3 regions of the Streptomyces sp. NPDC031210 genome follow, and region 3 is predicted to be linked to each of the others. Evidence: riboswitches for the same ligand, from Rfam matches in the RefSeq annotation. Region 3 holds a riboswitch; each other region holds the start of a gene.
The links. A riboswitch is a leader RNA that binds a small molecule or an ion and turns the genes downstream of it on or off. The one in region 3 is predicted to bind cyclic di-AMP.
Positions count from the first base shown of each region.

Region 1 (7,625 bases), on a different contig from region 3:
CGAACCCGCGTGTTCTCCGGGTCCGGGAGAGCTGCGACCTTCGAATGAGGGACGCCGGGCCACTTTCTTCGCCCATCCGGCGGCTTTTTCATGTGAAGGATTTCACGAACTTTCTCGCCGGGGTCCCGCGCCGGGCCCTTTCGGGGCCCCGAAAGGGCGCTCAGACGGCGAGCTGCGCGCTCGAAAAGCCACTCGTCGAGGGCCGTTGCCCGGCGGCCGGAGACCGCCGGGCACCCCCTGGCACACGGTGCCTCAGACCAGGCTCCAGGCGATCCCGTCGAGGATGTCGTGCTCGCTGACGACGACCTCCCGGGCACCCGTCCGCTCCATGATCGCCAGCAGGACGAGCGCGCCCGCGCCGATCACGTCGACCCGGCCCGGGTGCATGACGGGGATGGCCTCCCGCTCGGCGTGCGTGGCGGACAGCAGGTCGCCGGTGATCCGCCGGACCTCCGCCAGCGGGACGCGCGAGTGGTGGATCGCCGCGGAGTCGTAGCGGCTCAGCCCCAGCGCGATGGCGGCGACCGTGGTCACCGAGCCCGCCAGGCCCACCAGCGTCGCGGCCCGGCCCAGCGGCACGGTTTCCTCGGCCCGGTCCAGCGCCTCGGCGATATCGGCCTTTATCGCGTCGATCTGAGCGGCCGTCGGCGGATCGGTGATCCGGCCGTCGTGCAGCAGATGCCGCTCGGTCATCCGCACGCAGCCGACGTCCACCGAGCGGGCGGCCTCGACGGACTCGCCGCCCAGGACGAACTCGGTCGAACCGCCGCCGATGTCGACCACCAGATAGGGAAGTTCGAGCCCCGAGTGGCCGGTCAGCTCCTTGGTGGCGCCGGTGAAGGAGAACTCCGCCTCCTGGTCACCGGTGATCACCTCGGGCTCCACGCCCAGGATGTCCACCACCCCGCGGACGAAGTCCGCGCGGTTCTCGGCGTCGCGCGAGGCGGAGGTCGCCACGAACCGGATCCGCTCGGCACCCAGCTCCTTGATCACCCCGGCGTACTCCCGGCACGCCTCGAAGGTGCGCTCCAGCGCCTCGGGCGCCAGCCGGCCGGTGCGGTCCACGCCCTGGCCCAGCCGGACGATCCGCATCCGGCGGTCCAGTTCCGTCAGCTCGCCGGTGGCCGGGTCCGCGTCCGCGACCAGCAGCCGGATGGAGTTCGTACCGCAGTCGACGGCGGCGACCCGCTTCACTTGGCCTCTCCCCCGGTGGCGTCCCGGCCCGGCCCGGCCTCCTGGCCGGCGGTGTCCTCGGCGGTGTCCTGGCACGGCGTCACGCACGGCCCCTTCCGCCACCATTCCGGCAGCATGGCCAGGGCCTCGTCACCGAGCGGGTTGACGCCCGGTCCGGCCGCGAGGGAGTGGCCGACGAGTACGTGCAGGCACTTGACCCGGTCGGGCATCCCGCCCGCGCTGGGGAAGCCTTCGAGCACCTCGATGGCGTCCCGGCGCCGGATGTAGTCCTCGTGGGCCGCGCGGTAGGCGGCGGCCAGCTCCGGGTCGTTCGCCAGCCGCTCGGTCATCTCCTTCATCACGCCGTTGGCCTCCAGCGTGCCGATCGCGGAGGCCGCGCGCGGACAGGTGAGGTAGTACAGCGTGGGGAAGGGCGTGCCGTCCTCCAGGCGCGGCGCCGTCTCGACGACATCGGGCTGCCCGCAGGGACAGCGGTGCGCGATGGCGCGCAGGCCGCGCGGCGGGCGGCCGAGCTGCTGCTTGAAGGCGGCGATGTCCGCGGCGGTGGGCTCGGTGGGCTCGGTCTGGGGCGGGGCGGTGTCCATGTGCACTTTCGTGAAGGTGAAGGGGCCGGTGAAAGGGAGGGGGCCGGTGGGGCGGGCGGGGAGCTCGGGGCCGGGCGTACAAGGAAAGACCGTACGCGCGTGACGCTACGCGCTACCGCCTGTCGGCGGAGTCGACCCCGTCCCACAGATTCTCGTACCACGGGCGCTGCGTCGCGGCGGGACCCTTTTGCACCGTGTTCAGGGCCTCGCCACCGGAGCCGTCCTGGACGATGAAACCGGTCTCGCCCGGCATGACGTAGTGCAGGTGCCGGCGGGCCTGCTGGCGGACGTACGCCGGGTCCTGCCAGCGGGCCTTCTCGTCGCGCAGCCGGTCCAGTTCCCGGGCGGCCTCGCGGGCCTCGCGGCGCTGGTCGGTGATGTCCGAGCGCTGGGAGACGTACTGCCGTATCGGGTAGGCGAGGGCGACGACCAGGGAGCACAGCACCAGGGCGAGCAGCGCGGCGCGGCCGGTGAGGCGGTTGCGGCGGGGCGGCCGGGCGCGGTTGACGCGGGCGGCGGCCTGCTCACCGAGCGCCTTGAGTCGGGTCGCGGTCGAGAACCGGTCCGCGGGCACGTCGCCTCCTCTTCCAGCCATGACGCCTGCCGCGACGACCGGCGTCGTGAACCAGGTGCGTCCCCGGCGACGGTACGGGACCGTCGCCGGGGACGCACGAAAAGGCTGGACGACCGAGCCCGGCGTTCAGCCTTGCCGTGTCGATCGGGGCGCCAGGGGGTCACCCCCTGTGCGCCCGCTGATCAGTCAGTTGCCGGTGCGGAACCGCGGGAAGGCGGAGCGGCCGGCGTAGACGGCGGCGTCGTCGAGGATCTCCTCGATGCGCAGGAGCTGGTTGTACTTGGCGACGCGCTCGGAGCGGGCCGGGGCGCCGGTCTTGATCTGGCCGCAGTTGGTGGCGACGGCGAGGTCGGCGATGGTGACGTCCTCGGTCTCACCGGAGCGGTGCGACATCATGCACTTGAAGCCGTTGCGCTGGGCCAGCTCGACGGCGTCCAGGGTCTCGGTCAGCGAGCCGATCTGGTTGACCTTCACCAGCAGCGCGTTGGCGGAGTTCTCCTCGATGCCGCGGGCCAGGCGCTCGGGGTTGGTGACGAACAGGTCGTCGCCGACGAGCTGCACCTTGGCGCCGAGCTTCTCGGTGATGACCTTCCAGCCGGCCCAGTCGTCCTCGAACAGCGGGTCCTCGATGGAGACGAGGGGGTAGTCGGCGACGAGACCCTCGTAGTACTCCGTCATCTCGGCGGCCGAGCGGTCCTTGCCCTCGAACTGGTAGGCGCCGTCCTTGTAGAACTCGGAGGCGGCGACGTCCAGCGCGAGCGCGATGTCCTGGCCGGGGGTGTAACCGGCCTGCTTGATGGCTTCGAGGATGAGGTCGAGGGCCTCGCGGTTGGAGCCGAGGTTCGGGGCGAAGCCGCCCTCGTCGCCCAGTCCGGTGGAGAGGTTGCGCTCCTTGAGGACCTTCTTGAGGGTGTGGTAGACCTCGGCGCCCCAGCGCAGGGCCTCGGAGAAGGACTCCGCGCCGATCGGGGCGATCATGAACTCCTGGATGTCCACGTTGGAGTCGGCGTGCGAGCCGCCGTTCAGGATGTTCATCATCGGGACGGGCAGGACGTGCGCGTTCGGGCCACCGAGGTAGCGGAACAGCGGCAGGTCGCTGGCCTCGGAGGCGGCGTGCGCGACGGCGAGGGAGACGCCGAGGATGGCGTTGGCGCCGAGGGAGCCCTTGTTGTCCGTGGCGTCCAGGTCGAACATCGCCTGGTCGATCAGGCGCTGCTCGGTCGCGTCGTAGCCGACGAGCTCCGGGCCGATCTGCTCGATGACGGCCAGGACGGCCTTCTCCACGCCCTTGCCCATGTAGCGGCTCGGGTCGCCGTCACGGAGCTCGATGGCCTCGAAGGCGCCGGTCGAGGCACCGGACGGGACGGCGGCACGGCCCGTGCTGCCGTCGTCGAGGCCGACCTCGACCTCGACCGTGGGATTACCTCGCGAGTCGAGAATTTCGCGGGCTACGACGACGTCGATGGACGGCACGTTGTCTCCTTCATGGGTGTCTGGAGTTCTGCAGCACGAGCCTAACGGGCCGGGGCGCATCCGTTCGCCCTCGGCCCGCTCAGTGGGACGAAAAGAGGCCCAAAGGCGCAGTTCACGGCAGGTATCGGGGCATTGTTCGCCGAGCGGGGAATACCGCGTTACGGAGCTGGTCGCGGGCCCGCGGCGGCTCGGGGGCCGGGGCGGGGCGGGGCGGGACGCAGAAGCCCCGCCGCGGCGCGCTGGGGGACGGCGCGCCGGGCGGGGCGGTCTGAGGGACTCGTGGTGATCCCCGGGGCCCCGGTGAGGGGTGCGGCTCAGACGCTGAACTGCTGGCCCGGGAAGATCAGGTTCGGGTTGCCGCCGATGACGGACTTGTTGTCCGCGTAGACCGACTTCCAGTTCTTGCCGTGCGCCTTGGCGATCTTGGCGAGGGTGTCGCCGGCCTTGACGGTGTAGTTGCCGGAGCCGTTCGACTTCTCCGGGGCGGGGGCCGGGGCCTTCTTGGGCTCGGGCTTGGCCGGCGCCTGCTTCTGCTGCGGCGCGGACTCGGTCTTGGCGGTGTCGCCGGAGGTGTCGACATCGGCGGCGGGGCCACCGGCGGTCAGGTTGCCGGCGCCGGCGCAGGACCAGGCGCCCGGGCCCTGGAGGGCGAGCAGCTTCTCGGCGGCGGCGATCTGCTGGCTCTTGGTGGCCAGGTCGGCGCGCGGCGCGTACTGGGTGCCACCGGCGGCGGCCCAGCTCGAGTTCGAGAACTGCAGGCCGCCGTAGTAGCCGTTGCCGGTGTTGATCGACCAGTTGCCGCCGGACTCGCACTGGGCGACGGCGTCCCAGGTGGCGACGGACGCGGCGGAGGCGGAGGAGGCGCCCATCAGCGGGACGGCCACGGCGGCACCGGCGACGCCGGCCAGGGTGGCGACGCGGACGGCCTTGGACGCACGGCGGTGCTTGCCCTTGTTGTTCAGCATGGTTCGTTCGTTTCCTCACCGACGCCTGCGAGGTGAGCTGTCGGGTTCGGGCCATGTGAGTTGCCCGGCCGCGTGTGGATCACACATGGCTTCACCCCAAGCCGGTCGGCCCGCTTTCGCGGGTGGGGCCGGCGCTTACCTTGGGTCCCCCGCTCCCGCCTTCGGCGCTTGCGCGTCGACTGCCTCCGACCACCGGCAGGATTCGGCGTGTGATCGAAGGGCTCGCTTTGGCGAGCGGTCCCGACCGTAAGCAGGAACCCCCTTGGTGTTCAAACCCCACGTTCTGAACCAAGTTGACCGTTTTTGATCACCAGAGGGGCCTATCTCCGCAGGTCGGGCGGCTTGCGCCGACGGCGGGCCGGCCGGGCGCCGCACCCCCGTGACGAGAGCCTTGTCTCACTTTCGCCAAACGGGGCGAACGGCGCTAACTGGCCTTGTCAGTTCCCCAGATCGAGCCGCTGACCAGGGCGGATCAGATCCGCGTCGGCGCCGACGACGTCCTCGTTGCGGTCGTAGAGCGCGGGCCAGCCGCCGGGCAGCTCATGAGCCCGGGCGATGGCTGACAGGGAGTCACCCGGCCGGACGGTGTAGTCGCCGTCGGCCGCCGGGCCGGTACGTCCGGCCTCGTCGCCGCGTGAGGCGTGCCGGCCCGAGGACCTGCCCGCGTCGTCCGTGTCCGCGGCGTCCTCGCCGGCGTCCGCGCCGCCGCGGTGCTTGCCCTTGGCGGGCGACGGGTCGGCGCCGGGCTCCGCCCCGGCGTCCTCCCGGGGCGCGTCACGGCCGTCGCCGGTCCGGTCCTCCGCGTCGCGGTCGTCACCGGCCCCGCCGGTCGGGTCGGCCGAGGGGGACGCGTCGTCCTCGTCGCCCGGGGCCGCCGGGTCGGAGGCGTCGGGCGCCGACGGCGAGGGCGTCGGCTCGTCGCCGGTGGACCGGTCGGATCCGGAGGTGTCCGACGCGTCGGGCTCCTCGGCGGAGCCGGAGGGGTCCAGCGGGTCGGCGGGGTCCAGCGGGTCGGAGGATCCGGTGGTGTCCGACGGGTCGGGCAGCGGGCTGGGCGTGCCGCCCGGGTCGACGCCCGGCGCGCGGCCGTCGTCGGTCAGGCCGGCGTTCACCGCGCAGCTCGGCCAGGCGTCCGGGCCGCGGTCGTCGAGGATGGTCTCGGCGACGGCGATCTGCTGGGCGCGGCTGGCGAGGTCGGGACGCGAGGCGTACGAGGTGCCGCCGTGCTCGTCCCACATCTCCTGGGTGAGCTGGAGGCCGCCGTAGAAGCCGTTGCCCGAGGCGGCGCTCCAGACCCCGCCGCTCTCGCACTGCGCGACCCGGTCCCAGGTCGCGGTGTCGGCGGCCTGTGCGCCACTGGCGGCGAACAGCGGCAGGGCGATGCCCGCGCCGGTCACTCCCGCCGTGACAAAGATGGCCGGTGCCTGACGGGGGCGCCTGTGTCGGCCGTTCCCGGAACGCATGCGGTTGCCTTTCGCGCGGCGGTTGAATTGTCCGATCGGCAGGCGGAAGGCGACGCACCGTTACACCGGTTCGCCACTCTCCCGCTTCGGCCGATCGAGTGAAGCCTGTCGGTCGGAGGAAAGGTAGCCGGGGTCACGGGGAGTCACAAGTCGGTGTAGCGGAGATCACGTAAAGGTCACACGCGTGACGATCCGTCAATTACCGTCCGTGTCCGGGGCACCGTTCTCGGGCGTGAACTCCACCGGCAGGGAACGAAGTCCGCGCATGATGAGCCCGCCGCGCCAGCGCAAATCATCGGGATTCGCCGCAAGCCGGATGTCCGGCAGTCGGGTCAGCAGCGTCGCCAGAGCCGTCTGGCCTTCGAGTCGGGCCAGCGGCGCACCCAGGCAGTAGTGGATGCCGTGCCCGTACCCCAGATGCTGGTTGTCGCGCCGGGTGAGGTCGAGGACGTCCGGCGCGTCGAACCGCTCGGGGTCGCGGTCGGCGGCGGCCAGCACCACCAGGACCGGCTCGCCCGCGGCGATCCGCTGCCCGCCCAGCGTCAGGTCCACCGTCGCGAACCGCCAGGTCGCCAGCTCGACCGGCCCGTCGAAGCGCAGGAGTTCCTCGACGCCGGTGGCGAGCAGATCGCGTTCCCCGCGCCGCACCGACTCCTGGAGCGACGCCCGCTGCGCGGGGTGCCGCAGGAGCGCGTAGACGCCGTTTCCGATCAAGTTGACCGTGGTTTCGAAACCGGCGAAAAGCAGCACGAAACACATCGCGGCGGCTTCGTTCTCGCTGAGGTGCTCGCCGTGGTCGGAGGCCCGGATCAGGGCGGAGATCAGGTCCTCGCCCGGCTCCGCCCGGTCGCCGAGACTCTCGCGCTTGCGGTGGATCAGCTCGGCGAGATAGCCGCGCATCTTCTTCACGGAACGGGCGACTCCGCCGCGCGGTCCGCCGCCGTGGCGGATCATCATGCCCGCCCAGTCCCGGAAGTCGTCCTGGTCCTCGCGCGGCACGCCCAGCAGCTCGCAGATCGCGTAGATGGGCAGCGGGAAGGCGAAGTCGTGGATGAGGTCCGCCTCGCCGGTCTTGGCGAAGCCGTCGATCAGGTCGTCGGTCAGCCGCTGGACGCGGGGCGCGAACTCGGCGACCCGGCGCGGGGTGAACGCCTTCGCCACCAGCCGCCGCAGCCGGGTGTGGTCGGGCGGATCGATGTTGAGCAGATGCGTCATCAGGTTCGCGCTGCGCTCCCCCGGGATGCCGACCTTGCCCTTGCCGTGCGCCGACTCGCTGTGGTGCACCGGATTCTTCGACAGCCGGGCGTCGGCCAGCGCCTGCCGCGCGTCGGCGTAGCGGGTCACCAGCCACGCCTCGACGCCGCTGGGCAGC
Region 1 is NZ_JBVIHH010000005.1:95,394-103,018, forward strand. Features, by position in the region: gene ACZ45Z_RS11800 (Ppx/GppA phosphatase family protein) at 253-1,194, opposite strand; gene ACZ45Z_RS11805 (DUF501 domain-containing protein) at 1,191-1,778, opposite strand; gene ACZ45Z_RS11810 (FtsB family cell division protein) at 1,891-2,352, opposite strand; gene eno (phosphopyruvate hydratase) at 2,539-3,885, opposite strand; gene ACZ45Z_RS11820 (transglycosylase family protein) at 4,140-4,790, opposite strand; cyclic di-AMP (ydaO/yuaA leader) riboswitch at 4,798-4,967, opposite strand; gene ACZ45Z_RS11825 (transglycosylase family protein) at 5,228-6,187, opposite strand; gene ACZ45Z_RS11830 (cytochrome P450 family protein) at 6,449-7,625, opposite strand, start outside.
Region 1: linked by a shared signal. The riboswitch ahead of ACZ45Z_RS11820 (transglycosylase family protein) and the one ahead of ACZ45Z_RS31750 (M23 family metallopeptidase) in region 3 are both predicted to bind cyclic di-AMP.

Region 2 (7,625 bases), on a different contig from region 3:
CCGCCGATCGGCGACTTTTCCGTGACTCTATTCGACCGGGACGGCTTTTCCGACAGGGACCGGGTATTCATGGATATTTTTTGGCCAACGGCGTACGCGGGAGGGTGAGGGCAAACCCCTCATGGTGCGGGCTTCGCCGGTCGGGCTCCGGCCGGGAAACGCCGAAGCCCCGGCCGGGTGGGCCGGGGCTTCGGGGAAAGCGGTGGGTCAGACGTTGACGCCGTGCCCGCGCAGGTACGCGACCGGGTCGATGTCCGAGCCGTAGTCCGGGCCGGTGCGGGCCTCGAAGTGCAGGTGCGGGCCGGTGACGTTGCCGGTGGCGCCGGACAGGCCGACCTGCTGGCCCGGGGTGACGGTCTGGCCGACCGAGACGCCGAGGGACGACAGGTGGCCGTACTGCGTGTACGTACCGTCGTTCATCTTGATCACGACGTTGTTGCCGTACGCGCCGCCCCAGCCGGCCTCGACCACGGTGCCCGCGCCGACGGCGCGGACGGACGTGCCGGAGGCGGCGTGGAAGTCGATGCCGGTGTGGCTGCCGGAGGACCACAGGCCGCTCGACGCCTTGTAGGCGGTGGAGACGTAGGAGCCCTCGATCGGGGAGGCGAAGGCGTTGAGGCGCTTGCGCTCGGCCTCGCGGGCGGCCCGCTCCTTGGCCTCACGCTCGGCCTTGGCCCTGGCCTCGGCCTTCTTCTTGGCCTCCTCGGCGCGCTGCTTGGCCTGCTCGGCGAGCTGCCTGGCCTCGGCCTCGGCCTTCGCCTTCGCGGCGGCGGCTTCGGCGGCGGCCTGCTGCGCGTCGGCCTGCGCCTCGATGCGGTTGGCGAGCTCGTCACCGAGCACGACGGCCTGTCGCAGGCCGGTGTCGCTGATGCGCGCCTCGTCCGTGGCGGCCAGCGCCGGCGAGGCGACGGAGGCGACGACGCCGGTGGCGGCGAGGGTGGCTATGCCGGCGATGTTGCGGGTCGCGCGAGCGGTGCGGCTCGCACGACGATGCTTCCCGGTGGCACGGGTGAACGCCATGTGCTGGCTTGTCCTTTCCTTCCTTCTCGCCTACCGGGTTAGCTGACGGGTTCGGAGCAGGAAGGTCTCCTACGGGCTCCTCCAAAGAGAGGCCCGATTCACCCCAAGGGACGTGTGGGTCCCCGGCTCCCCTGGCTCGCGCCGTACGGGGACTCGGCGATGACTGCCCGGTGCCGCGGTTGCGGCGTACTTCTGACGAACAGCCGGACTGACGCTAAACGGGACATCTTTCAATCGGCAAACAGAACCGGCTCTTTGTGCCGCACGCCACAGGGGCACCACGCAACCATCCACAGCAATCCGGACATAAAGGGGATCCCGTGGCGCGCGAACGCCACGGGATCCCTTTTGTCACACTATGACCAGCGGTTCAGGAGGGCGGCCGAGCCGCCCGCGCACCGCCTCGGCGAGTCAGCCGCCGACGACCGTCACTTCGCCGATACCCAGCGCCTTGACGGGCTCGGCGATCTGTGCCGCGTCGCCCACCAGGACCGTCACCAGCCGGTCCACGGGGAAGGCGCTGACCGCCGCCGCGGTCGCCTCGACCGTGCCGGTCTCGACCAGCCGGGCGTACAACTGCGCCTGGAAGTCGTCCGGGAGGTGCTGCTCCACCTGGTCGGCGAGCGTGCCCGCGACGGCCGCCGCGGTCTCGTACTTCAGCGGCGCGACGCCGACGAGGTTCTGCACGGCGACGTCACGCTCGGCGTCCGTGAGCCCCTCGGCCGCCAGGGTGCGCAGCACCTGCCACAGGTCCTCCAGCGCCGGGCCGGTGGAGGCGGTGTCCACCGAGCCGCTGATGGCGAGCATCGCGGCACCGCTGCCGTCGGGGGTCGAGCGCAGCACCTGCCCGAAGGCGCGCACCCCGTAGGTGTAGCCCTTCTCCTCGCGCAGCACGCGGTCCAGGCGGGAGGTGAGCGTCCCGCCCAGGCAGTACGTGCCGAGCACCTGCGCCGGCCAGACGCGGTCGTGCCGGTCGGCGCCGATGCGGCCGATGAGCAGTTGCGTCTGGACCGCGCCGGGGCGGTCGACGATCACCACCCGGCCGGTGTCGTCGGCGGTGATCGGCGTGGCCTTCACCGGCTCGGCGGTGGAGCCCGTCCACGCGCCGAGGGTGTCGGCGAGCGCCGCGTCCAGGTCGACGCCGGTGAAGTCGCCGACGATGACGGCGGTGGCCGTCGCCGGGCGCACATGGGCGTCGTAGAAGGCGCGGACGGCCGCCGCGTCGATGCGCTGGACGGTCTCCTCCGTGCCCTGGCGGGGCCGGGACATGCGGGAGGTGGCCGGGAACAGCTCCTTGGACAGGGCCATCGCGGCGCGCCGGGCGGGGTTGGCGAGCTCGTGCGGGATCTCGTCGAGGCGGTTGCGCACCAGCCGCTCGACCTCGCTGTCGGGGAAGGCGGGGGTGCGCAGCGCGTCGGCGAGCAGGCCCAGCGCGCGGGCCAGCCGGGACGCCGGCACCTCCAGAGAGACGCGCAGGCCGGGGTGGTCGGCGTGCGCGTCCAAGGTGGCGCCGCAGCGCTCCAGCTCGGCGGCGAACTCCTCGGCGTCATGCTTTCCGGTGCCCTCGGACAGGGCGCGCGCCATGATCGTGGCGACGCCGTCCAGGCCCGCCGGCTCGGCCTCCAGGGGAGCGACGAGGTTGATCTCGACGGCGACGACCTGCTGGCCGGGGCGATGGCTGGTCAGGAGGGTGAGCCCGTTGGCCAGTTGGCTGCGGTCGGGGGCCGGGAAGGCCCACGGCTTGGGGGCGCCGCCCTGGGGGCGCGGGTGGAATTCCATGCTGCTCATGACCGAACCGTTGCTCGTGGCGGACTCTGCGCGGGTCGTGGCATCGCTCACTGGGCCGCCTCCTCTTCCTTGATGCCGGCGGACGCGGCGGACTCAGCCGGCTCGGCAGCCTCGGACGACTGGGACGGATCGGTGGCCTCGGTCGGCTCGTAGACGAGCACCGCGCGGTTGTCGGGGCGCAGCCGCGCCTTGGCCACGGCCTGCACCTCCTGCGGGGTGATCTCCAGGACGCGCTGGACGGCGCTCAGCGCGAGCTGCGGATCGCCGAACAGGACGGCGAAGCGGCACAGTTCGTCGGCGCGGCCGCTGACCGTCGCCAGGCGGTCCAGCCACTCGCGCTCCAACTGGGCCTGCGCGCGCTCCATCTCCTCCGGGGTGGGCCCCTCGGCGGCGAAGCGGGCCAGTTCCTCGTCGACCGCCCGCTCGATGTCCGGGACCTCGACGCCGCCGGACGTCTTGACGTCCAGCCAGCCGAGCGACGGCGCGCCGGCCAGCCGCAGCAGGCCGAAACCGGCCGCGACGGCGCTGCGGTCGCGGCGTACCAGACGGTTGTAGAGGCGCGAGGACTCGCCGCCGCCCAGGACGGTCAGCGCCAGATCCGCGGCGTCCGCCTCACGGGTGCCGTCGTGCGGCAGCCGGTAGGCCGCCATCAGGGCGCGCGAGGGGACGTCCTCCTCGACGACCTCGCGCAGCTCGCCGCCGATGATCTCGGGCAGCGACCCGTCGCGCGGCGGCTGCTTGCCGTCGTGCGAGGGGATCGACCCGAAGTACTTCTCCACCCAGGCCAGCGTCTGCTCGGCGTCGATGTCCCCGACGATCGACAGGACGGCGTTGTTGGGCGCGTAGTACGTACGGAAGAACGCCCGCGCGTCCTCCAAGGAAGCCGCGTCCAGATCGGCCATCGACCCGATGGGGGTGTGGTGGTAGGGGTGGCCCTCCGGGTAGGCCATGGCCGTCAGCCGCTCGAAGGCCGTGCCGTAGGGCACGTTGTCGTAGCGCTGGCGGCGCTCGTTCTTGACGACGTCACGCTGGTTCTCCAGGGACTCGTCGTCGAGCGCGGTGAGCAGCGAGCCCATCCGGTCCGCCTCCAGCCAGAGCGCGAGCTCCAGCTCATGGGCCGGCATGGTCTCGAAGTAGTTGGTGCGCTCGAAGCTCGTGGTGCCGTTCAGCGAGCCGCCGGCGCCCTGGACGAGCTCGAAGTGGCCGTTGCCCTTGACCTGGGCGGAACCCTGGAACATCAGGTGCTCGAAGAGGTGAGCCAGGCCCGTACGGCCCTTGACCTCGTGGCGGGAACCGACGTCGTACCACAGGCAGACCGCGGCGACGGGGGTCAGGTGGTCTTCGGAGAGCACCACGCGCAGGCCATTGGCCAGCCGGTGTTCGGTCGCTGTCAGGCCGCCGGAGCCGGCTTGTTCTGTGGCCGTGTGACCCATGGGCATGTACGTCCCTTCGATCCGCTTGCGAGGAAGTTCTGTCACTGTATGCAAGCGCGTCGGCATCTGGCGAAGTTCCCGATCGAGCCGCCCCGTAAGAGGGCCGCGCATCGTCGCTCAAGAGGGGTGCGCGTCGTCGCGTAAGAGGGGTGCGCGCGCTCGCCTGTGAAGAGCATGCGCGGTCGCGGGCGGCGGCCGCGCACGGTCGCGGCGCGGTCGAAGGGGGAGTCGCGGTCGGCGTTGTCAGTGGGGCGGTCCACAATGGTGGGCGTCAGACTCGGGCAGACTCACCGGTCGATGCCACCGGCTGATCACATCGGTTGACCACGCCGGGTGGTACACCGGCTGATCAGGCCGGTCGATCAACCGGCCGATCACGCCAGTTGGTCCAGCCCCGGCGTGATCCCACATCTGCTTGATCACACATCGGCAGTAGACGCAGCAGAAGGAGCCGCAGCCGCGATGGCCCGCCGCAGCACGAAGACCCCGCCGCCGGACGACTTCGAGGAGAGGATCCTCGACATCGACGTCGTCGACGAGATGCAGGGTTCCTTCCTCGAGTACGCGTATTCGGTCATCTACTCCCGCGCCCTGCCGGACGCCCGCGACGGCCTCAAGCCCGTGCACCGCCGCATCCTGTACCAAATGAACGAAATGGGCCTGCGGCCCGAGCGTGGCTACGTCAAGTGCGCCCGCGTCGTGGGCGAGGTCATGGGCAAGCTCCACCCGCACGGCGACGCGTCGATCTACGACGCGCTGGTGCGCATGGCGCAGCCGTTCTCGATGCGGCTGCCGCTGGTGGACGGCCACGGCAACTTCGGCTCGCTCGGCAACGACGACCCGCCCGCGGCGATGCGGTACACCGAGTGCCGGATGGCGTCCGCGACGTCCCTGATGACGGAGTCCATCGACGAGGACACCGTCGACTTCACCCCGAACTACGACGGCCAGGAGCAGGAGCCGGTCGCCCTGCCCGCCGCGTATCCGAATCTCCTCGTCAACGGCGCCTCCGGTATCGCGGTCGGCATGGCGACGAACATGCCGCCGCACAACCTCGGCGAGGTGATCGCCGCCGCCCGCCACCTGATCAAGCACCCCAACGCCGACCTCGAAACGCTGATGCGCTTCGTGCCGGGCCCGGACCTGCCGACCGGCGGGCGCATCGTGGGCCTGGGCGGCGTACGGGACGCGTACGAGAAGGGGCGCGGCACGTTCAAGATCCGCGCGACCGTCGCGGTGGAGAACGTCACCGCCCGCCGCAAGGGCCTGGTCGTCACCGAACTCCCCTTCACCGTGGGCCCGGAGAAGGTCATCTCCAAGATCAAGGACCTGGTCGGCGCGAAGCGGCTGCAGGGCATCGCGGACGTCAAGGACCTCACCGACCGCGAACACGGCCTGCGGCTGGTGATCGAGATCAAGAACGGCTTCAACCCCGAAGCCGTCCTGGAGCAGCTCTACAAGCTCACGCCGATGGAGGAGTCCTTCGGTATCAACAACGTCGCGCTGGTGGACGGCCAGCCGCTGACGCTGGGCCTGAAGGAACTCCTGGAGGTCTACGTCGACCACCGCTTCAACGTGGTGCGCCGGCGCAGCGAGTTCCGCCGCGGCAAGCGGCGCGACCGTCTCCACCTGGTCGAGGGGCTGCTGACGGCCCTCGTTGACATCGACGAGGTCATCCGGCTGATCCGCTCCAGCGAGAACAGCGCGCAGGCCAAGGAGCGGCTGATCGAACGCTTCTCCCTGAGCGACATCCAGACGCAGTACATCCTCGACACCCCGCTGCGCCGCCTGACCAAGTTCGACCGTATCGAGCTGGAGTCGGAGCGTGACCGGCTGCGCTCGGAGATCGAGGAGCTGACCCGGATCCTGGAGTCGGACACGGAGCTGCGCAAGCTCGTCTCCGGGGAGCTGGCCGCCGTCGCGAAGAAGTACGGCACGGAACGGCGCACGGTGCTGCTGGAGTCGGCGGGCACCTCCCTCGCCTCGGTGCCGCTGGAGGTCTCCGACGACCCGTGCCGGGTGCTGCTGTCCTCCACGGGCCTGCTGGCGCGTACGGCCACCGGCGAGGTGCCGTTCGACACCGACGCCAAGCGCGTCAAGCACGACGTGATCGTCTCCGCGGTGCCGGCGACGACCCGCGGCGAGGTGGGCGCGGTGACCTCCCTGGGCCGGCTGCTGCGGATCGCGGTGATCGACCTGCCGCAGCTCCCGGACACCGCGGCGGCCCCCAGCCTCTCCGGCGGCGCGCAGATCTCCGAGTTCCTGACGCTGGGGGACGGCGAGACGCTGATCTGCCTGACGACACTGGACGAGTCCTCGCCGGGCCTGGCGATCGGCACGCAACAGGGAGTCGTGAAGCGGGTGGTGCCCGACTACCCGGCCAACAAGGACGAGTTGGAGGTCATCACCCTCAGGGACGGTGACCGCATCGTGGGCGCGGCCGAGCTGCGCACCGGCGACGAAGACCTGGTCTTCATCACCGACGAGGCCCAACTGCTGCGCTACCCGGCCGCGCAGGTACGGCCGCAGGGCCGGCCGGCGGGCGGCATGACGGGCATCAAGCTGGGCGAGGGCACGAAGGTGATCTTCTTCTCGGCGGTCGATCCGGCCGCCGACGCCATGGTCTTCACCGTCGCCGGCTCGCACGGCACTCTGGACGACTCGGTGGCGACGGCCAAGCTCACCCCGTTCGACCAGTATCCGCGCAAGGGCCGGGCGACCGGCGGTGTGCGCTGCCAGCGGTTCCTCAAGGGCGAGGACTGCCTGACGCTGGCCTGGGCCGGGCCCGCACCGGTGCGGGCGGCGGACGCCAAGGGAGCTCCGGTGACGCTGCCCGAGGTGGACCCGCGACGGGACGGATCCGGCGTGCCGCTGGCGAAGCCGGTCGCAGCGCTGGCGGGGCCGGTCTAACCGGCTGCCGCCGCGCCTCCCCCCGGGGTCACTCCTCGCGGGAGGCCACGTAGCGCAGGACGCCCCACATGCTGTGTTCGGCTGTGGGGCGTTCCGCCTTTCCGGAGCCGGCGGCGACCTCGGGGAGCGCTTCGCGGCAGCCTGACAGCTCCTTGCGCAGGGCCGAGGCGTCGATACCGCTGCCGATGAGGACCAACTGCGTGCTGCGCTCCTCGTCCCGGCCCCAGGGCGAGGGGTAGAAGCGCAGGAAGTCGCCGACGGCGTGAACGGTGAACTTCTGCCGGCTGCCCGGGACGTCGAAGTGGACGAAGCCCTTGATGCGGTAGAGACCGGCGGGCCGGCTGTCGAGAAAGTCCATAAGTCGACGTGGGTTCATCGGCTCGGAGGAGCTGAACTCGACGCTCTGATAGGCGGCGTGCAGGTGGTCCGTGTGGTCGGCGTGGTCGCAGGGGCCGGACTCGTGGCAGTCATCAG
Region 2 is NZ_JBVIHH010000013.1:142,161-149,785, forward strand. Features, by position in the region: gene ACZ45Z_RS23655 (M23 family metallopeptidase) at 208-1,020, opposite strand; cyclic di-AMP (ydaO/yuaA leader) riboswitch at 1,033-1,189, opposite strand; gene ACZ45Z_RS23660 (M16 family metallopeptidase) at 1,432-2,808, opposite strand; gene ACZ45Z_RS23665 (M16 family metallopeptidase) at 2,856-4,241, opposite strand; gene ACZ45Z_RS23670 (DNA gyrase/topoisomerase IV subunit A) at 4,704-7,151, shown strand; gene ACZ45Z_RS23675 (CobW family GTP-binding protein) at 7,180-7,625, opposite strand, start outside.
Region 2: linked by a shared signal. The riboswitch ahead of ACZ45Z_RS23655 (M23 family metallopeptidase) and the one ahead of ACZ45Z_RS31750 (M23 family metallopeptidase) in region 3 are both predicted to bind cyclic di-AMP.

Region 3 (7,625 bases):
GCCCGTTCAACCGCGACGACCGCTCCACCGGCCGCCCGGCCTCCGGTGGCTACCGCTCCGGTGGCGGCGACCGCCCGTTCAACCGCGACGACCGCTCCGGCGGCCGCCCCGCTTCCGGTGGCTACCGCTCCGGTGGCGGCGACCGCCCCTACGCCCGTCGTGACGACCACCGCGGCTCCGGCTCCGGCACCGCGACCGGCTCCTTCGGCCGCCGCGACGACAAGCCGCGCTGGAAGCGCAACGGCTGATCCGGCCGAGCGCCTCATAAGCGCCTAGGTATGCGCCGCAGGGCCCGTACGTCACGCAAGTGCCGTACGGGCCCTGCGCGTTGGGCGACCTCCGGCACCCCGGGCGGTCGCCGCCGGACACCCCACGCGCCCGCGAGCGCGGCGGACGCGGCCCCCGGGAACGCCCCGCCGAGCCCGCCGATGTCTAATGGCTTCGGGCTGCGGCACATGGTCGGGCTATGCTGCTCGGTGCGGGCCATTAGCTCAATTGGCAGAGCAGTGGACTTTTAATCCATTGGTTCAGGGTTCGAGCCCCTGATGGCCCACCGCAGTTGGTCGAGGAGACCTCCTCTGATCTGCTGAACAGCGCTCCCATCGGCTCAGGCCGGTCGGGGCGCTGTGGCGTTTCCGGCGGGGCCGGCTCCCGGTCTTTGGGCATCGGTCTCCCGGGTTTGAACAGCGGTGATGTTCCCCCGGGTGCTTGGGCGGCCGGGGCGCTGTGTTCGGGACCGGTGATCCACGGGCGTCCTCGCGGTGTGCGGCGCAGACTGGAATTACCCGCGTACCACCGTCGAGGTGATGTCCATGGGGCGCATTCTTTCCGCAGGCTCCGCCCTTCTTCTGGCGGGCACGGTGGCGTTGGCGGGGGTCAGCGCCTGTGGTTCCGGGGACGAGAGCCGGCCGGCGGGAGGCGGTGCGACCGTGACCACGACCCGGACCGCGCCGCCCTCGGAGCCGCGGTCTTCCCCGGGGTCACCGTCCGCCCCCGCGCCGTCGAAGCCCGCCGTACCGTCGAAGCCCGCCGTTCCCTCGAAGCCTGCCGTTCCCTCGAAGCCGCCGGCCCCGCCGCCTTCCGTCCCGCCGCAGCCGACGGCGAGCCCGACTCTCGACGCGCGTTCCACCGTCGAGGCCTACTTCGACGCCATCAACGCGCACGACTACCGACGCGCCTGGGACCTCGGCGGCAAGAACCTCGGCGGCACTTTCTCGTCCTTCCGCGCGGAATTCGCCGACACGGTCCTGGACGTGGTGCAGGTGCTCGACGTCACCGGTGGCACGGTGACGGTCACCCTCGACGCCCTCCAGACGGACGGGACCGTGCGGTCCTTCGAGGGCACGTACACGGTGCGGGCCGGGGCCATCACCGGAGCCGACATACGGCTGGTGACGACCCCCACGCCGACGGAGCCGGGCCCGACCGCGGGGCCGTACCCGCCGGGGCCCCCGGCCGGCACCCCCGACCTGGACTGCAAGGACCTCTCCGGGCCCGTGATCGTCGGTCCTGACGACCCCCACAACCTGGATGCCGACAATGACGGCATCGGTTGTGACGAGTAGGAGGACGAGTAGGAGGAGGGGGTCGGTCCTCAAGTCCCGTGGGGGTGGGCATTCTTGAGGGTGTTCTGCGCTCGGCGGCCTGATGTGCGCGGTCGCCCGGCCGCGGACGTGCCCCTGGGCCGACCTCGCCGGGGCGCCCCCGGCCGTCCTCGCCGAGGTGACTCCGCCCGCCCTCCCCGCCCGTGACCCATCCGGCCCCCACGGACTCGCCGCCCGGCGCCGTAACCGAAAGCCTTGGGAAGTCGAGTGCGTACGGGGCGAGGGCGTACGGGCGACCGCGTTATGGGCGACCGCGTACGGGCGAGGGCGTACGGCGAGGGCGTACGGGCGGGAGGAGAAGAGGCGGCCGGTGCGGATGCTTCGAGGCGGTGGTGGCCGTACGGGCGAGAGGGAGCGGCGTGCGCGCGGTGCCCGGATGTCGCCGCTCGGCCGTCGCCTGGTGTGCTGGTTGCCGTTCGTCCTGATCGTCGGCGGCCTCGTTTTCGACGCCAGCACTCCCGCCCGCTACACCGCCTCGCCGTTCTTCTCCGCCGCCCCCCTCGTCGCGGCTCCCCTCTACTCCCTGACCGGCACCGCGGCCGTCGCCGTGACCGCCATCGCCGGCGAGATGGCCGTCACGATCTACCACGGTTCGCGGAACGCCAACGAGTCGGTCACCGAGGCGCTGACCGTCATCGTCGTCGCCGTCCTGGCGCTCGGTATCAATCGGGTCGTCCGCAGGAGTGACGCCAAGCTGGCGTCCGTACGGGACGTCTCGGAGGCCGCTCAGCGCGCCGTGCTCCCCCTGCCACCCGACCGGGTCGGCGGCCTGGCGGTGGCCGCGCGCTACGTGGGCGCGCGGGTGGACGCCCGCATCGGCGGGGACCTCTACGCGATCCAGGACACTCCGCACGGCGTACGGATGATCGTCGGCGACGTACGGGGCAAGGGGCTGGAGGCCGTCGAGGCCGCGGTGGTCGTCGTCGGCGCCTTCCGGGAGGCGGCGGAACAGGAGGCCACACTGGAGGCGGTGGCCGGCCGGCTGGAACGGGCGCTGCAACGGGAGGGCGGGCGGCGCGCGGGACTCGACCAGTTCGAGGGATTCACCACGGCCGTCCTGGCGGAAATCCCGGCCCGGGAGCCTTCCGTCCTCCGCGTCCTCAACCGCGGCCATCCGCCGCCGCTGCTGCTCTCCCCGGATGGCGGCCTGTGCGAACTGGTTCCCGCGGAGCCGGCGCTGCCGCTGGGGATGAGCGGGGTGGCCGGGTGGCCGGACCGGGCGGACGAGACGTTCTTCCCGGCCGGCTCGTTGCTGCTGCTGTTCACCGACGGGGTGACCGAGGCCCGGGACGCAGCCGGCCGGTTCTACGACCCGTCGGCCCAACTGCGCGGCCGCCGCTTCCCGGCGCCCGGCATCCTCCTGGACACGCTCATCGAGGAGGTCTCCCGGCATACGGGCGGTGCGCAGGCGGATGACATGGCCTTGCTGGCGGTGCGGCGGCCGTTGGGGGCGTAGAGGGAAGGGAGCAGGGGGGAGAGAACGCGGGGGAGGGGGCGCTCGGAAACGGGCTTGTGACGTGCCCTCCTTCGCCTCAGGCGCGTGTGTCAGCCTCGGGTGCGCGCCCCCCGTCCCCTACCAGTCGGCGCAGGCTCTGGCCGTGCGGGCCGGTGAGCGCGACCGGGCGCTCGTCCAGGGCGAGGGTCAGCAGATGGGCGTCCTGCGGGCGTGGGAGGTGGTGCGCCGGCGCGGTGATCCAGGGCAGGACGGTGTGGTGCTCGTTGGAGATCCAGTGCCCGGGACCGTTCCGCTCGGCGAGCAGCGACCGGACGAGGGCGGCGAACTCCTCGCGGCGGGCGAGCGGGAGGTAGGTCAGTACGGCGCTGTGGAAGATGACGAGCGTGGCGTCCGCCGGGGCCTCAGCGGCCAGCGCGGGCAGCTCGTCCAGCAGATCGCCGCGCACGATCCGCGGGCGCGGCGCCGCCCGTACCGCCTCGATGGCGGCCGACAGCCGCTCCGTGCGGCCGTCCTGGCCCGGCCAGACCAGGGCCCGTAGCCAGCGGAGGTCGTCGGGGTCGGCGACCGGGTCGAGCGGATGGAGATCGATGCCGGCGCGCCAGACGATCTCGGGCAGCGGCCACTCGGCGGGAGGGTTCTCGGGCGTGGGGATCTCGTCTGCCGGGCTTTCCGGCGTATGGCGCTCGGACGTACGGCAGCCGTACGTCCGGCTCTCCGACGTCCGGCACTCGAAGGTCACCGGACTGTCGGGAGCGCCCACCTCGACCACCCCCTGCCCCAGTGGTGCCCAGAAGTCCTCGTCGGCGCCCTCCGCACCACGGGCGGCCCGCTCCGGCAGATACCGGTACCGGTAGCGGTCCGGGTGCAGGCACAGCCCGGCCGACGTGCCGACCTCCAGCAGGGCGAGCGGCTGCGGCAGGCCGGCGAGCAGCGGCAGCAGCGTGGCGCAGCGGGCCGGCTCGTTGGTCTGGGTGGAGCGGCGGATGATCACCGAGCGGACCTCGTCCCAGTGCCGGATCGTCCACTCGCGCCACCGCCCGTACGCCGCCTCCCCGCGCGGGCCCTGTTCGGCGTGCGGGCCGTCGAGATAGCGGACGGCGCCGAGGAGGAGGTTCGGCTGGCGCTTGTTGCCGGCGGGCAGCGAGCCGGCGAGCAGTTCGCAGAACTCCGTGTCCTGGCTGATCCGGAACGTCAGCTCTTCGTGCGCGTCGGACTGCCCGCGCGCCTGCTGCCAGGCGAATTCCCGGTACCGATCCGCCACTGTCTGCGCGTTGTGGAAGGCGTTGGCGACGTTGACGACCATGTTCCGACGTTACTGCTCTCACGCTGCGTAATTGCCGTGCACCCCTCCGCATAACAACTGGCGCACAATCGCCGGAAGATCGTTTGAAGGCCGTCGGTCAACTCGCCCGGTTTGCGCCCTCGGTGGGTGAAAAAGTCCTCGCCAAAGCTCGTACGGAGCACGTACGGATTCGCTGGAACGCTTGGAAATCGACTGCCACCTCTATTACTGTCCGATAACGCAGCGCGGTCGTCCCAGCCGTCGCAAGAGGCGGCACCGCGCGGCCGACGCCGAATCCCGTAAGCGCACTTCACGCACTCCAGCCCCCGCCCGCCCAGGACTTCACGCCACCCCGGTCATTCCGCACCTCGGCACGCACCACCGTGAGGCCACACCGCGACGCATCACCGCGACGCATCGCCGCGTAGCCGAGCCGCGCCGAAATGACCGGACCGCGCCGAATCTCCCGGACGTACGGGGACCGGATCGCACGAGCCGCGCCGAGGGAACCGGGGAACCATCCCCTTGGGGTGAATCGGACGCCTCCCGCCAGAGGCGCCCGTAGGAGACCTTCCTGCTCCGAACCCGTCAGCTAACCCGGTAGGCGAGAAGGAAGGAAAGGAGTGCGCCCCCGTGGCGTCCAACAGGTCTGCCTCCGAGGCTCCGTCCGCCTACGACCCCGCCGAGCGAAGCCGCTTCGACGATGAGCGAAGCCCCTTCGACGGAGGCCCCGTCGAGGGCCGCGGTCACAGCTTCGGATTCGACGCCGCCGACCGGGACGGCGACGGCCCCTGGGAAGAGTGGAATCCCACCGAGGAATCCGTCCGTCCCGTCCGCGGCAAGCACCGGGTGGCCAAGCAGCGCGGCGGCGGACTCGCCCGCAGCGGCACGGTCCTGGGCGTCGGCGTCATCGCGGCCGTCGGCGCGGGCGGGATCGCCACGGCCGAGGGCCGGCCGCCGGTACCGATCTCGATGCCCGACATCGGCGGCATGGCCGGCGACCTCGCGGCGAAGCTTCCGGACGCCAAGTCCCTCCCCGGCATAGGCGACCTCATATCCGACCCGGACGCCGACTCCGCCTCCGCGGCCGCCCCGGCCACCGCCGCCACGGCCCCTCTGGCGGCCCAGGGCAAGGACGCGGGCGAGGCCCTGCGCAACCGCATCCTCCAGCAGGCCGACGCGCAGCGGGGCGCCGCCGAGCGCGAAGCGCGCGACGCCGCCGAAGCCGCCGCCGTCAAACAGGCCGAGCAGGCAGCGTCCGAGAGCCAGAAGGCGGCCGAGAAGGCCGCGGCCGCCAAGAAGGCGGCGGAGGCGGAGGCCAAGCGCGAGGCCGAGGAGGCGGCACGCCGCAAGGCGGAGGCCGAGCGCCTCGCCGAACTGGCGCGGAACTTCGTCTCGCCCGTCACCTCCTACACCCTCACGGCCAGCTTCGGCCAGGCCGGCGACCGCTGGGCCGCGGACCACACCGGCCAGGACTTCGCCGCCCCGACCGGCACTCCCGTCAAGGCCGTGCACTCCGGCACCATCACCCAGGCGGGCTGGGCCGGCTCGTACGGCTACCGCATCGTCCTCACCCTCGACGACGGCACCGAACTCTGGTTCTGCCACCTGTCCTCGATGCTGAAGACCTCCGGCAAGGTCAACACCGGCGACATCATCGCCCGCGTCGGCGCCACCGGCAACGTCACCGGCCCCCACCTCCACCTGGAGGTCCGCCCGGGCGCCGGCGACCCGATCGACCCGATGCCTTGGCTGCGCGAGCACGGGGTGAGCGTCTGAGGGGTCGGCCGATGGCCGGCCGCCTCGTCATCCGATGGCTGGCCGGCCCGTCAGGCTGATGCCCGGCTGCTCTGTCAGTCGGACGCGGTTGGCCCGTCAGCTCGATGCCCACCGGGGCTGCGTCAGCCCGGCGTCCCACCTGGCCTCCGCAATCGCCCGACGCCCCGTCAGCCCGCCACCCCCACGGACCACCCTCGCGGAATAACTCCCCACCCCCACAACGCTGCAGCAACACATGACCACCGCGACACACAAGACCCTCGGCTCGCTCTCCGTCTCCCCCCTCTCCCTCGGCGGCAACGTCTTCGGCTGGACGGCGGACGAGGCCGAGTCCTTCGCCGTGCTCGACGCGTACGTGGCGGGGGGCGGCAACTTCATCGACACCGCCGACGTCTACTCGGCCTGGGTGCCGGGCAACAAGGGCGGCGAGTCCGAAACCGTCATCGGCAACTGGCTGACGGCGCGCGGCAACCGTGACGACGTCGTCATCGCCACCAAGGCCGGCGCCCACCCGGACTACAAGGGCCTGTCCGCCGCCACCCTCAAGGGAGCGGTCGACGAGTCCCTCACCCGCCTGCGCACCGACTACATCGACCTCTACTACACCCACTACGACGACGAGTCGGTCGAGGTCGGGGAGTTCCTCACCGCCCTCGACGACCTCGTCCAGGCCGGCAAGGTCCGCGAGATCGCCGCCTCCAACATCTCCGCGCGACGCCTCGACGAGTCCCTGGCCTTCTCGGCCCGCGAGGGCGTGGCCCGTTATGTGGCCCTCCAGCCCCACTACAACCTGGTCTCCCGCGACACGTACGAAGGCGAACTCGCCGACGTGGCCGCCCGCCACGGCCTGGGCGCGGTCCCGTACTTCGCCCTCGCGTCCGGCTTCCTGACCGGCAAGTACCGTCCGGGCGCGAGCGTCGACAGCGCCCGCTCCGAGGGTGCCGCCAAGCATCTGGCCACCGACCGCGGCCGCAAGGTCCTCGCCGCCCTCGACCAGGTGGCACAGGCACACTCCGCCGAGATCGCCACCGTCGCCCTCGCCTGGCTCGCCGCCCAGCCCACCGTCGTCGCCCCGATCGCCAGCGCCCGCACCACAACCCAGCTCCCGGCCCTCCTCGCCGTCGCCGACCTCACCCTCACCACCCCCGAACTGACCCTCCTCAACGAGGCATCGGCCTAACCACCAACCCCGGGGACGGAAGCGGGGCCGCCGGCGCAGGGTTTGTCCGACGACGCGCCCGAGGCCCCTACGGACACAGTCGCGGGCCGGGACGATCATCCGCCCCGGCCCGCACCCTTGCCCGCCCCATCAACATCAACCGGCGGCTACGGGATCCCGGCTACGGGATCCCGGCTACGGCATCCCGGCGACGAAACTCCCAGATACGACTAACCGGCTACGAACAACCCGGCTAGATCAACCCGGCTGCATCGACCCGGCTGCATCAACCCGGCTACGACGCCCGCCGGTCGACCGCCGCCCACGAGGCCAGCGCGACCCCAC
Region 3 is NZ_JBVIHH010000026.1:39,352-46,976, forward strand. Features, by position in the region: gene ACZ45Z_RS31725 (DEAD/DEAH box helicase) at 1-248, shown strand, start outside; tRNA gene ACZ45Z_RS31730 (tRNA-Lys) at 481-553, shown strand; gene ACZ45Z_RS31735 (excalibur calcium-binding domain-containing protein) at 930-1,565, shown strand; gene ACZ45Z_RS31740 (PP2C family protein-serine/threonine phosphatase) at 1,921-3,060, shown strand; gene ACZ45Z_RS31745 (DUF2332 domain-containing protein) at 3,137-4,363, opposite strand; cyclic di-AMP (ydaO/yuaA leader) riboswitch at 4,831-4,964, shown strand; gene ACZ45Z_RS31750 (M23 family metallopeptidase) at 4,976-6,121, shown strand; gene ACZ45Z_RS31755 (aldo/keto reductase) at 6,357-7,301, shown strand; gene ACZ45Z_RS31760 (hypothetical protein) at 7,576-7,625, opposite strand, start outside.